One region of the Paenibacillus puldeungensis genome, then DNA from elsewhere that is predicted to be linked to it. Evidence: riboswitches for the same ligand, from Rfam matches in the RefSeq annotation. Region 1 holds a riboswitch; each other region holds the start of a gene.

The links. Region 1 has a riboswitch for cyclic di-AMP ahead of ACFQ3W_RS24055 (C40 family peptidase). Riboswitches for the same ligand answer to the same signal wherever they lie in the genome.
Region 2: another riboswitch for cyclic di-AMP. It lies ahead of ACFQ3W_RS13670 (hypothetical protein); the one in region 1 lies ahead of ACFQ3W_RS24055 (C40 family peptidase).
Region 3: another riboswitch for cyclic di-AMP. It lies ahead of ACFQ3W_RS05280 (3D domain-containing protein); the one in region 1 lies ahead of ACFQ3W_RS24055 (C40 family peptidase).

What each region holds. Positions count from the first base shown of each region.
Region 1 covers NZ_JBHTLM010000029.1:20,972-24,245, reverse strand. Annotated here, with positions in the region: gene ACFQ3W_RS24065 (hypothetical protein) at 1-783, shown strand, start outside; cyclic di-AMP (ydaO/yuaA leader) riboswitch at 1,005-1,142, shown strand; gene ACFQ3W_RS24060 (C40 family peptidase) at 1,147-1,638, shown strand; cyclic di-AMP (ydaO/yuaA leader) riboswitch at 1,887-2,027, shown strand; gene ACFQ3W_RS24055 (C40 family peptidase) at 2,032-2,514, shown strand; gene ACFQ3W_RS24050 (GNAT family N-acetyltransferase) at 2,780-3,268, shown strand.
Region 2 covers NZ_JBHTLM010000009.1:28,858-32,131, forward strand. Annotated here, with positions in the region: gene ACFQ3W_RS13665 (ATP-binding protein) at 1-549, opposite strand, end outside; cyclic di-AMP (ydaO/yuaA leader) riboswitch at 1,062-1,223, shown strand; gene ACFQ3W_RS13670 (hypothetical protein) at 1,339-1,743, shown strand; gene kdpF (K(+)-transporting ATPase subunit F) at 1,870-1,947, shown strand; gene kdpA (potassium-transporting ATPase subunit KdpA) at 1,975-3,274, shown strand, end outside.
Region 3 covers NZ_JBHTLM010000003.1:77,499-80,772, forward strand. Annotated here, with positions in the region: gene ACFQ3W_RS05265 (transporter substrate-binding domain-containing protein) at 1-22, shown strand, start outside; gene ACFQ3W_RS05270 (amino acid ABC transporter permease) at 119-778, shown strand; gene ACFQ3W_RS05275 (amino acid ABC transporter ATP-binding protein) at 765-1,487, shown strand; cyclic di-AMP (ydaO/yuaA leader) riboswitch at 1,660-1,832, shown strand; gene ACFQ3W_RS05280 (3D domain-containing protein) at 1,836-2,525, shown strand; gene ACFQ3W_RS05285 (polysaccharide deacetylase family protein) at 2,576-3,274, opposite strand, start outside.

The DNA of each region.
Region 1 (3,274 bases):
TCTGTCATCATACTGTTCTTGTACCAGCTCCTTTGGGGACTGTTCCTTTACCGACTTGTCGATACCGCCGTAACAGCACTGCTGCAAAGATACCCAGACCCTCCCCCAACGGGGCTCAGCCGGATTCTGTTCTTATTAGAGGGGGAGATTAATTTGAGTAGCAGCCCGGAAATTCGTCTTTACCTCGGGCTTTTGATTGGGATGGCTATACTTCGCCTGCTGCTAACCCCTCTTTTCCAGGCCGGGATTCTCTACGGGCTTGTTCCTGCGGAGAGCCGGGCGAACGGCCTTCCCCTCTTCCAAGGGATGAAAAAATGGTGGAAACCTGTTTCACTGTTCTACTTGATCGAGCTCGTCTTGATTTTGTTACCGGCCCTTTGGGTAGTACCTGGATTAACGTCCCTTTGGCCAAAAATTCTGAGCACTAACAGCAGTGCCACTCCATGGCTCATTGCCCTTGCATACATTTTGGGGTGGCTCACTTATGGCTGGGTAGTCCGCCAGTCCCTGCTTTTCGCCCAGTTCGGCTATTTGTTTAAATCCGGAATCTGGAACTCTTTAATTCTCTGTTTTAAGCATATTCTTGAGGGAATCGGAATTTCACTCCTTCTTTGCGCCTTCGGTCTTCTTCTCTTTCTGCTGTTTGGTGCGGCCTCATGGTTCTGGACCGGAATGCTCGCATTAATTCTTCAACAGACCTATCCTCTCTTTCGAAGTACCTTTAAAATTTGGCGAGTAACCTCTCAATATCAACTTTGGCAAGCAAAGACACAAAATAGTTAATTTTTTTTCATCATTTCCAATCCTAATAAACACAAGGCCTTCGCTAATTTGCGGGGGCCTTGTGTTATATTTTGGTCTCAAAATCTTGTAAATTAACCATTGCCAAAAGATACCTGGCTTTGTTACAATAACAGCAACACAAATTCAGTAACAGTTTTGTAATTAATTTTGTCACCTTTAGCAGGAATTTAGCATTGGGTGTCGAATACTTAATTTCAGGTGTGAAATCAGAGCCGAATTCCCTACACCGGGGGAAACGGGGGAACCACTTTGGGTGAATTGATCTCGTAATAGAGGGATCATAGGGGACCTTCAACCGAATCCTTAAGCTAACCTCGTAGGCATTGGAAGGAGCATAACTTCTTGAAAAAGCGTTTAACCGTAGCTGCAGTAAGTTTTGCCTTGCTTTTCACCATCGGAACTGGTAGCGTTTTCGCGGATTCTAAATTGGACAATGTCGTTAGCTCAGCAATTGGTACCGATTATGTTTCCGGCGGAACGAGTACATCCGGGTTCGACTGCTCTGGATTTACGAAGTATGTATTTTCTCATCTCGGTATTAAACTTCCTCACCAATCCGGCTCTCAATATAAAATGGGAACTGCCGTATCCAAAGATGAGTTGATTGCTGGCGATCTGGTATTCTTTAATACTTCCGGCAAAGGCGTTTCCCATGTTGGTGTATTCGTCGGCGATGGTAAATTTGCACATGCCTCTTCTTCGAAAGGCGTAGTGATCAGCAATCTCAGTGACAAGTATTACGTTGAACGTTATGTTGGTGCTAAAAGAATTATGAGTACCGACAAATACGAAGACGTGGCTACAGACGGCGGAGATCAAGATAACGTAGAGTAAAAGTAACACCTACATAAAGCCCGTAGAGATGATTACAACAATCGTCCCTGCGGGTTTTTTCGTTATATTTTTTTATTATTTAAAATACGTTAACCGGTTTTTCGATATTTGAAACGAGGACAAGAATTTCCTTTTTCTGCATAAATATTATTTTGCCTTGTCAATTCTGGACGACCCTGGTAAAATAACCAGAGTAAATAGTAACAACTTTGTAATTAGTGTTAGCGACGTCGTTTTGGGGTGCATACTACACGAAACTGCCGAATTCCTACGCACCCGGGGAACGGGGGAACCATACACCAGGGTGAATTGATCTTGCTTCAGAGGGATCATAGGGAACCTTCAACCGAACCCTTAAGCTAACCTCGCAGGCCTTGGAAGGAGTTTGACATCTTGAGAAAGACTTTGACAGCAGCGGTAACGAGTTTGGCTATTTTATTCAGTATGGGAGCCGGTAGCGGTTCTGCGCACGCTTCATCAACACCATTAAGCAGTATCGTCGATTCCGTGTATGGAACGCCTTACAAGTGGGGTGGAACCAGTACTTCAGGATTTGATTGCTCCGGATTTACCAGATATGTGTTTAGTAAAATGGGGATCAAGCTCCCACGCGTATCGACTGCCCAGTTCAAGCAAGGAACCACAATATCCAAAAGCCAGCTGAAAGCAGGCGATCTCGTCTTCTTTAAAACGCAGGGCAAAGGAAAAATATCGCATGTAGGTATTTATGTCGGAGACGGAGAGTTTGCACACGCCTCGGCCTCCAAAGGGATCCGAATCGATAAGCTAAATAGCAAATATTATAAGATACGCTACGCTGGTGCTAAACGTGTTCTGAGCAAATACGGATATTCCGTCTATGCATCGGAGCTGTAATTTCTTGAATAAATGGACCTACTCATGAACCGAAAGCCGCAAGGTGATTCTCCTTTGGAATCGCTTGTGGCTTCTTTTTTTATCAGCTCCGACTATATAACGCAGAAGGGCTTAGAAAGGTTGCTGGAAACTTACGGTATTTAACCTAAATCCTTGTTAGTCCTCTCTTTCCAAACCTTTACAATAGGGGTAATACCCGTTACAGTGAGGTTAAGGAAACCAGCGGTTGTATCATCGTATTCCTACTGGTCAAAGGAGGAGAAAAATGAATAAACCGACTCTAACGTTTCACATCGTGCCCATGGAGGAATCCCACGGCGCGGAAATTTGCACCTGGCGCTATCACTCTCCTTATGATATCTATAGTTGGCTCCCGTGGGAACAAATGAAAGCGCTCGACGTAGAATTCGGCAATCCCGTAATAAGATCGGAGCAATATGTGTCCGTAGTGGATGAGAATGATATTCTCGCCGGATTTGCTCAATATTTCCCTCTGGAGGGCGTTACCCGGCTTGGCATCGGGATGAAGCCTGAGCTTTGTGGCTATGGGTGGGGTAAGGATTTTGTGCAAGCTATCGTCGAGGAAGCGCTGCACCGAACGCCTGACAATGAAATAGACCTCGAAGTGTTGACCTGGAATACACGAGCGATCCGCGCTTACCAAAAAGCAGGTTTTATGATCACTGATCTATACGAGAAAATGACTCCCGGAGGCATTTCTAAACCTTTTTACTGCATGGTGTACCAAAAATAGTTTGAC
Region 2 (3,274 bases), on a different contig from region 1:
TCCCCAATCACTATGAACGTCGGAACGGTGGGTTAGCACCAGATTGTTCTGTTCATCCGGCAAATAAATTGCGTTCTCCGAACCTATGGTTTGTGAAACTTGCCGGGAGACATTGTCTAACAAGGAGTGAATGTCTGTAATATTGCTCATCTGCTGGCTGAGCTCATAAAGTACGGCTGTGTGCGCCTCCCTCTGCTTGGAGTAGAGCAGTTGCCGTTTCAGCTTTACCGCCAGGCTGGCCGTTAACGTGGCGACTGCCAAATAAACGCCGAATGAAATTAAATAGCGCAAGTCCGTTATACCGAAACTCAGAAAGGGAGAAACGAAGAAGAAATCGAAAGCCAGAACCCCCAAAACGGCTGCGTACAAAGCAGGACGTAGTCCCCAAAAGGCGGCGCTTAGAAGTACAGGTAGCAAAAAAAGAAGCGCTACATTGACTAAATCAAAAGCAAGACCGAATGGATGCATTGCGACGGTCATGCAAGCGATGAGCAGTGTGATGCTTACATAAGGCATCCAGATCGTTTTCAGCTTGTGCATTTTGTGCATTTTTACCCCTTCCTGTCTGTCATGTATCCGTTCCTACTATAAGTTTAGGGTAATGTAAAAAAGAAATAAAATAAACCGGTTATAGGTGTAAAAATTCCATAAAAATGCGTGAAAAGTCCTATAATCATGAGTATTTGAGAGAAAATTGAAGATTCTCCGTTTTGATAACGCTAACTTAATCTTAATATTCCATATTTCAACGAATATTCGAACTGTGACGTTTTACAAAAAAAATTCCGAAGAGTAAGATACGGTCCATGAGTTGAATTGCTATTCGATTCTGAATTGGGGTGCCGATCAAAAACGGGGGAGTAAACGGACTGAAAGCTTGTGTGTGAGAGCAAGTTGATCAGAACTGTTTGGGACGGATTTCTTCGCTCATGAATCATTTAAACCGAAGATAGGGCGTCTCTCACCGCCCGAAGCCGTCAGCTAACCCGCAGGCGAAACGAAGCATGTTTTTTTGAGGGAGAGGATGAATCAACCGCTTGTAATTGATTTTTATAAATAATGATTTATAAACGCTGAGTCCTTGATGTTAAGGAACGGGGGAACCAATGGAAGCCGCAATCGGCTTCATGGGGTGAATCACCAGGCACTTTCGGTGCAGGGTGTAGGGCGACTCTCACGCCCGAATCCGTCAGCTAACCTCGTAAGCGTATTGGAGAGGCAACATTTGTCGCGAGCCGATCAGGATGACTGCGTCATGATCAAGAAGCCGCGGAAAAGGTTCCTCTTTTCCAAAGCTTCTTTTTTGTTGCCTTTTTCCTTGATTAGGAGGAGGAGCGCATGGAGAAAAGCCGTATTTTAGTGGCCGCTTCAAATAAAGCGGGGAGAAACTTCATTCGGTTGCTTATGCATCAAAACGTTCCGGTAGCAGCCTTAACCAATAACAAAAGGGAAGAAAAGCTGCTGAGGGAAATCGGAGTAAATGAGATTTTGCGTGTAAGTACTACCCGTAATAAGGCAGGGGAGATGCCTGTATTTCCGATCGGGCGAGTTTTCATTTTTGAGTCCAGTCTACCGTTGAGCTGCCAGTATTTGCAGTTTGTTGCCCGGTTTTCCTGCAAAGCGACAACTGTTGTGACGACCACGTGGCATCCCGAGGCGATTTATAAAAAACTCGGTGCTTCCTATGTGGTATACACAAAAAACGGGGAAGTCGGGTTTCTACTCAGCGATCTGACTGATTAACTATTGGAGGAGTGTCGTGATGCTGGATATTGGGATGATACTAACGTTGACCGCAGCCTTCGCGCTTGTGATCGGGTTTGTCGTTTGGTGCGGAAGAACGATAGAGGATGCGGGAGGCGAACGCGAATGACAATCGTGTTGATTTTCACGCTTGCATTGCTGATCTACCTGATCTATGCCTTGCTTCATCCGGAAAAGTTTTAATGAGTTTTTTTAGTGGGAGGAACGGTCATGGATATATTTCAAATTGTAATTGTGATCGGCATCTTGATGCTGATTGCCAAACCGCTCGGGAATTATTTGTATCACGTCTTCTCTAACGAACCTAATCGTACGGATAAAATATTTGGGTGGGCCGAGAAGCCTATCTATGCGATCATCGGGTTGAAGAATCGCGCGGGCATGAGCTGGAAGCGGTACGCGGTTAGCTTTATCGCAACCAACTTCGTACTCGTCGCGGTAAGTTACTTGCTGCTGCGGGTGCAGAGCGGCTTGCCGCTTAATCCGAACGATACCGGCAATATGGAGCCAACGCTGGTGCTGAACACGGTTATAAGCTTCATTACGAACACAAACCTGCAGCATTACAGCGGCGAGACAGGGCTGACCTATTTCACTCAAATGGCCGTGATCATGATGATGATGTTTACGTCAGCAGCTACCGGCTTCTCGGTAGCGGTCGCGTTTGTCCGGGGCATTACAAGCAAGGGCAAGACGCTGGGTAACTTCTTTGAGGATTTCGTCAAGGCGCATACGCGGATTTTTTTTCCGCTGGCGGTGATCGTCACGCTCGTGCTGGTCGCGCTGCAGGTACCGCAGACGCTTGATCCTACGCTGACGGTAACGACGCTGCAGGGTACGACGCAGCATATCGCCATCGGGCCTATCGCCTCGCTGGAGTCGATCAAGCATTTGGGTACCAACGGCGGCGGCTTCATGGGTGCCAACTCGGCGCATCCGTTTGAGAATCCGAGCCCGCTGACCAATGTGATCGAGATCCTGTCGATGTGGTCGTTGCCCGCGGCGCTGCCTTTTATGTACGGCAGATTCGCAAAGAGCCGCAAGCAGGGGTGGGTTATATTCTCGGCGATGATGGTTTTGTTCCTCGTATTCCTTACCGTTGTCTATACAGCCGAGAAGAGCGGCAATCCGGCGCTGAACGCGTTTGGTATCGATGCTTCACAGGGCAGCATGGAGGGGAAAGAGGTACGCTTCGGCATTGCCCAATCTGCGCTGTTCACTACCGTGACGACGGCAGCGACGACCGGCACGGTCAACAATATGCACGATACGCTGACCCCGCTCGGCGGTCTGGTGCCGCTGGCGGAGATGATGCTGAACGTCGTATTCGGCGGAAAAGGCGTCGGACTGGTCAATATGCTGATGTATGCCATACTCGCCGTATTCATCTGCGGACTGATGGTCGGCCGCACGCCGGAGTTCCTTGGCCGCAAGATTGAGCCGCGTGAGATGAAGCTGATCGCGATTGCGATTCTGGTGCATCCGTTCATTATTCTGGCGCCGACGGCAA
Region 3 (3,274 bases), on a different contig from region 1:
GAGCGCACTTGCCGAAAAATAAGTAACGGATCGATCTGCAGAAAATAGCGGAGCTCATTCGCTATTTTCTATTTTTTTGTTTTAGGTTTTTAGGTAAAATAGGAGGAATGATCGCTTTATGAATCTCATTGATATGTTTATCGAATATCGGAGCTATTTTCTAACCGGTTTGCAATATACCCTTTTGCTCGCAGCCATCGGGGTATTTTGTGGCTTTATTCTAGGGATGATTGTTGCGTTGATCCGTATGTCTTCCTGGGGGATTGTCCGTTTTATAGGTCACGCGTGGGTAGAATTTCTGCGTGGTACTCCAATGCTTGTGCAGTTATTTATTATTCACTACGGTTTTCCTACAATCGGAATTAGTTTTTCCCCGATTGAATCCGGTGCGATTACGTTATCGATTAACAGTTCCGCTTATTTGGCAGAAATTTTCAGGGCAGGAATTCAAGGCGTTGACCGCGGACAAGGAGAGGCGGCGCGTTCTTTGGGGATGACGCGTGGAATGGCTTTACGGTTTATAATTATTCCACAAGCGGTTAAGACAGTGCTTCCAGCGATCGGCAATGAGTTCGTAACGATTATCAAGGAATCGTCTATCGTTTCGATCATCGGGATCACCGAGCTCATTTTCCAATCCGGTGCGATTGTCGGTATTACGTATAACGGGATGACACCATACTTAATCGTAGCGGTTATGTACTTTATCCTGACATTTACCTTATCCCGTATATTAGGTATATTCGAAAGGAAGTTGAAGACCAGTGATCATCGTTAATGATTTGCATAAAAAATTCGGTTCGCTGCATATTTTGAAGGGCATTGACTTGGAAATCTCTAAAGGGGAAGTCGTCGTAGTCATTGGCCCTAGTGGTTCGGGGAAAAGTACTTTTCTGCGCTGCTTGAACCTGCTAGAAGAGCCGACCCAAGGTGAAATTAAGTTTGAGGGCGAGTCCATTACAGGAAAGGGGCACAACATTAATAAGACCCGTGAAAAGATGGGGATGGTGTTCCAGCAATTTAATTTGTTCCCGCACAAAACGGTAATCGATAACATCACCTTAGCGCCGATTCGCGTGAAGAAGATGGATAAGAGCAAAGCGGAAGCAATAGCTATGGATTTGCTGCGCACAGTCGGTCTTGAAGACAAGCGGGACGCATATCCATCCCAGCTGTCCGGCGGTCAGAAGCAGCGGATTGCCATTGCCCGGGCGTTAGCCATGGAACCGCATGTGATGCTGTTTGATGAACCTACGTCTGCACTTGACCCCGAGATGGTCGGTGAGGTGCTTGACGTTATGAAAAAGCTGGCTGAGCGCGGTATGACGATGGTAATCGTAACCCATGAGATGGGCTTTGCCCGCGAGGTAGGAGATCGAATCTTGTTCATGGACCAAGGCGTTATCGTCGAGCAAGGAACACCACAGCAAGTATTTGGTTCGCCACAGCATCAGCGGACACAGGATTTTTTAGGAAAAGTGCTATAATATCTCGCTATTTAAGGACCGTCCGGTTGATCTGGGCGGTTTTTAATTTTGATGACAGGATCAACTAAATAGATAACAATATGTTTACTTCTAGGCTTGAGAAAGGCGCGTTGCGTCGGCCTTATTTTTAGTTGGGAATATTTTCACGTTCAATTGGTAACAAAATTGTGATATATTCAAAAGGCCGAAACCTGCTCCAAGCAGGTGCGGGGGACGATTTATGAAGACAGATGGCTATTGATGGCTATCGATGTTTTCTTGGGGTGAAGCGCTTACTTAAGCGCCGGGGACAATCCTTTTTCCCGAATCCGACAACTAACTCCGCAGGCGATCGCAAAGGAGGGCATCATGTTGAAACAACGTATTTGGTCTAAGGTTTTAAAATCAGCGGTCGCAGCCGCAAGTATTGCAATGGTTCTTCAGACGGCACCCGTATATGCGGACACAGTACATAAGGCTAAGGAGGGAGACACCTTCTACGAATTGGCCCAGAAGTACGGAGTGAATCTTGTGCAGTTGATGAATGCGAATAAGGATGTTAATCCAACGAATATTTACGAAGGGATGGACATCACTATCCCTGGGAAGGAACTTCGTGCCTTATCCACAGCCGGGCCTGCTAAGATTGAAACCATAGAGGCTGCAAAAGCAGCTGTATCGCCACTTAGCGTAATATCTGCCGAAAATATGGTTGAGGCGTGGGGCAAGACGTTTAATTACAGTAGCACACTGCAGGTAAAAGCGAGCGCTTATTCCGCAGCCGAAAGTGAGAACGGAAAATGGGGAGCTGTCGACTATTTCGGTAAGCCTCTAAAGCTGGGTACGATCGCGGTCGATCCGAAAGTGATTCCTATGGGCACCAAGGTGCTCGTTACTGGTCACAGCCATTCAGGACTTCCGAAGCAGGCATTTGTGGCGACAGCTAGCGACCAGGGCGGAGCAATAAAAGGCCGGCGTATCGATATTTTTATCCCCGGTAGCCAAAAAGCGGTAGCTCATTTCGGCTATCAGGACGTAACACTTTATATTTTAAACTAGTTTAAAAATAAAAGGGCTTTCCTTAAAGGGAGAGCCCTTTATTTTTATAGTTATCGGTATTTGACGGTATGCAGTAGCTCGGTCAAATCGACAAAGCTGTAGCCGCTGGCTTTGAGAAAACGGATAATTTCCGGCAATGCCTTGACCGTTCCTGTCAAGTCAGAGCCTACCCCTCCGCCGCCATGGTGGAGAACGATGGAGCCGGGGCCAACGGAAGATAAGACATTTCGCTTAACCTTTTCTTTGCTAAGACCTTTCCAATCCAAAGAATCCACGTCCCAATTGACGATCATATATCCGTTTTTCTTAAGCCATTTGACCTGTTCTTCCTTTATCTCACCGTAAGGTGGACGGATCAGCTTTGGCCTATAGCCAACGGTGCGCTGTATAACTTTTTCCGTGCGCAAGATTTCATTTTGAAACTGTTTCAACGAACGTTTCTTGAAAGCAGGGTGGCTAAAGGAGTGATTCCCTATAAGATGTCCTTCGGAGTGGATTCGTTTTACAAGTGTGGGAAACTTCTTAGCTCGACTACCAACGATGAAAAAGGTCGCCTTCACCCCTTCCTTTCGCAGAGCTTCTAAAATTTGAGGTGTGAATCTGGGATCAGGCACATCGTCAAAAGTTAGGGCCACCTGCTTAATCTCAGAATCCCCTCGGAATTTAAACGTTTCAGAGTACTTCTTCCGCAGTTCTGCCAAGTTTTTCGGCTTGCTAAGGGAAAGCATGGTTTCAGCCGGAGCGACGGT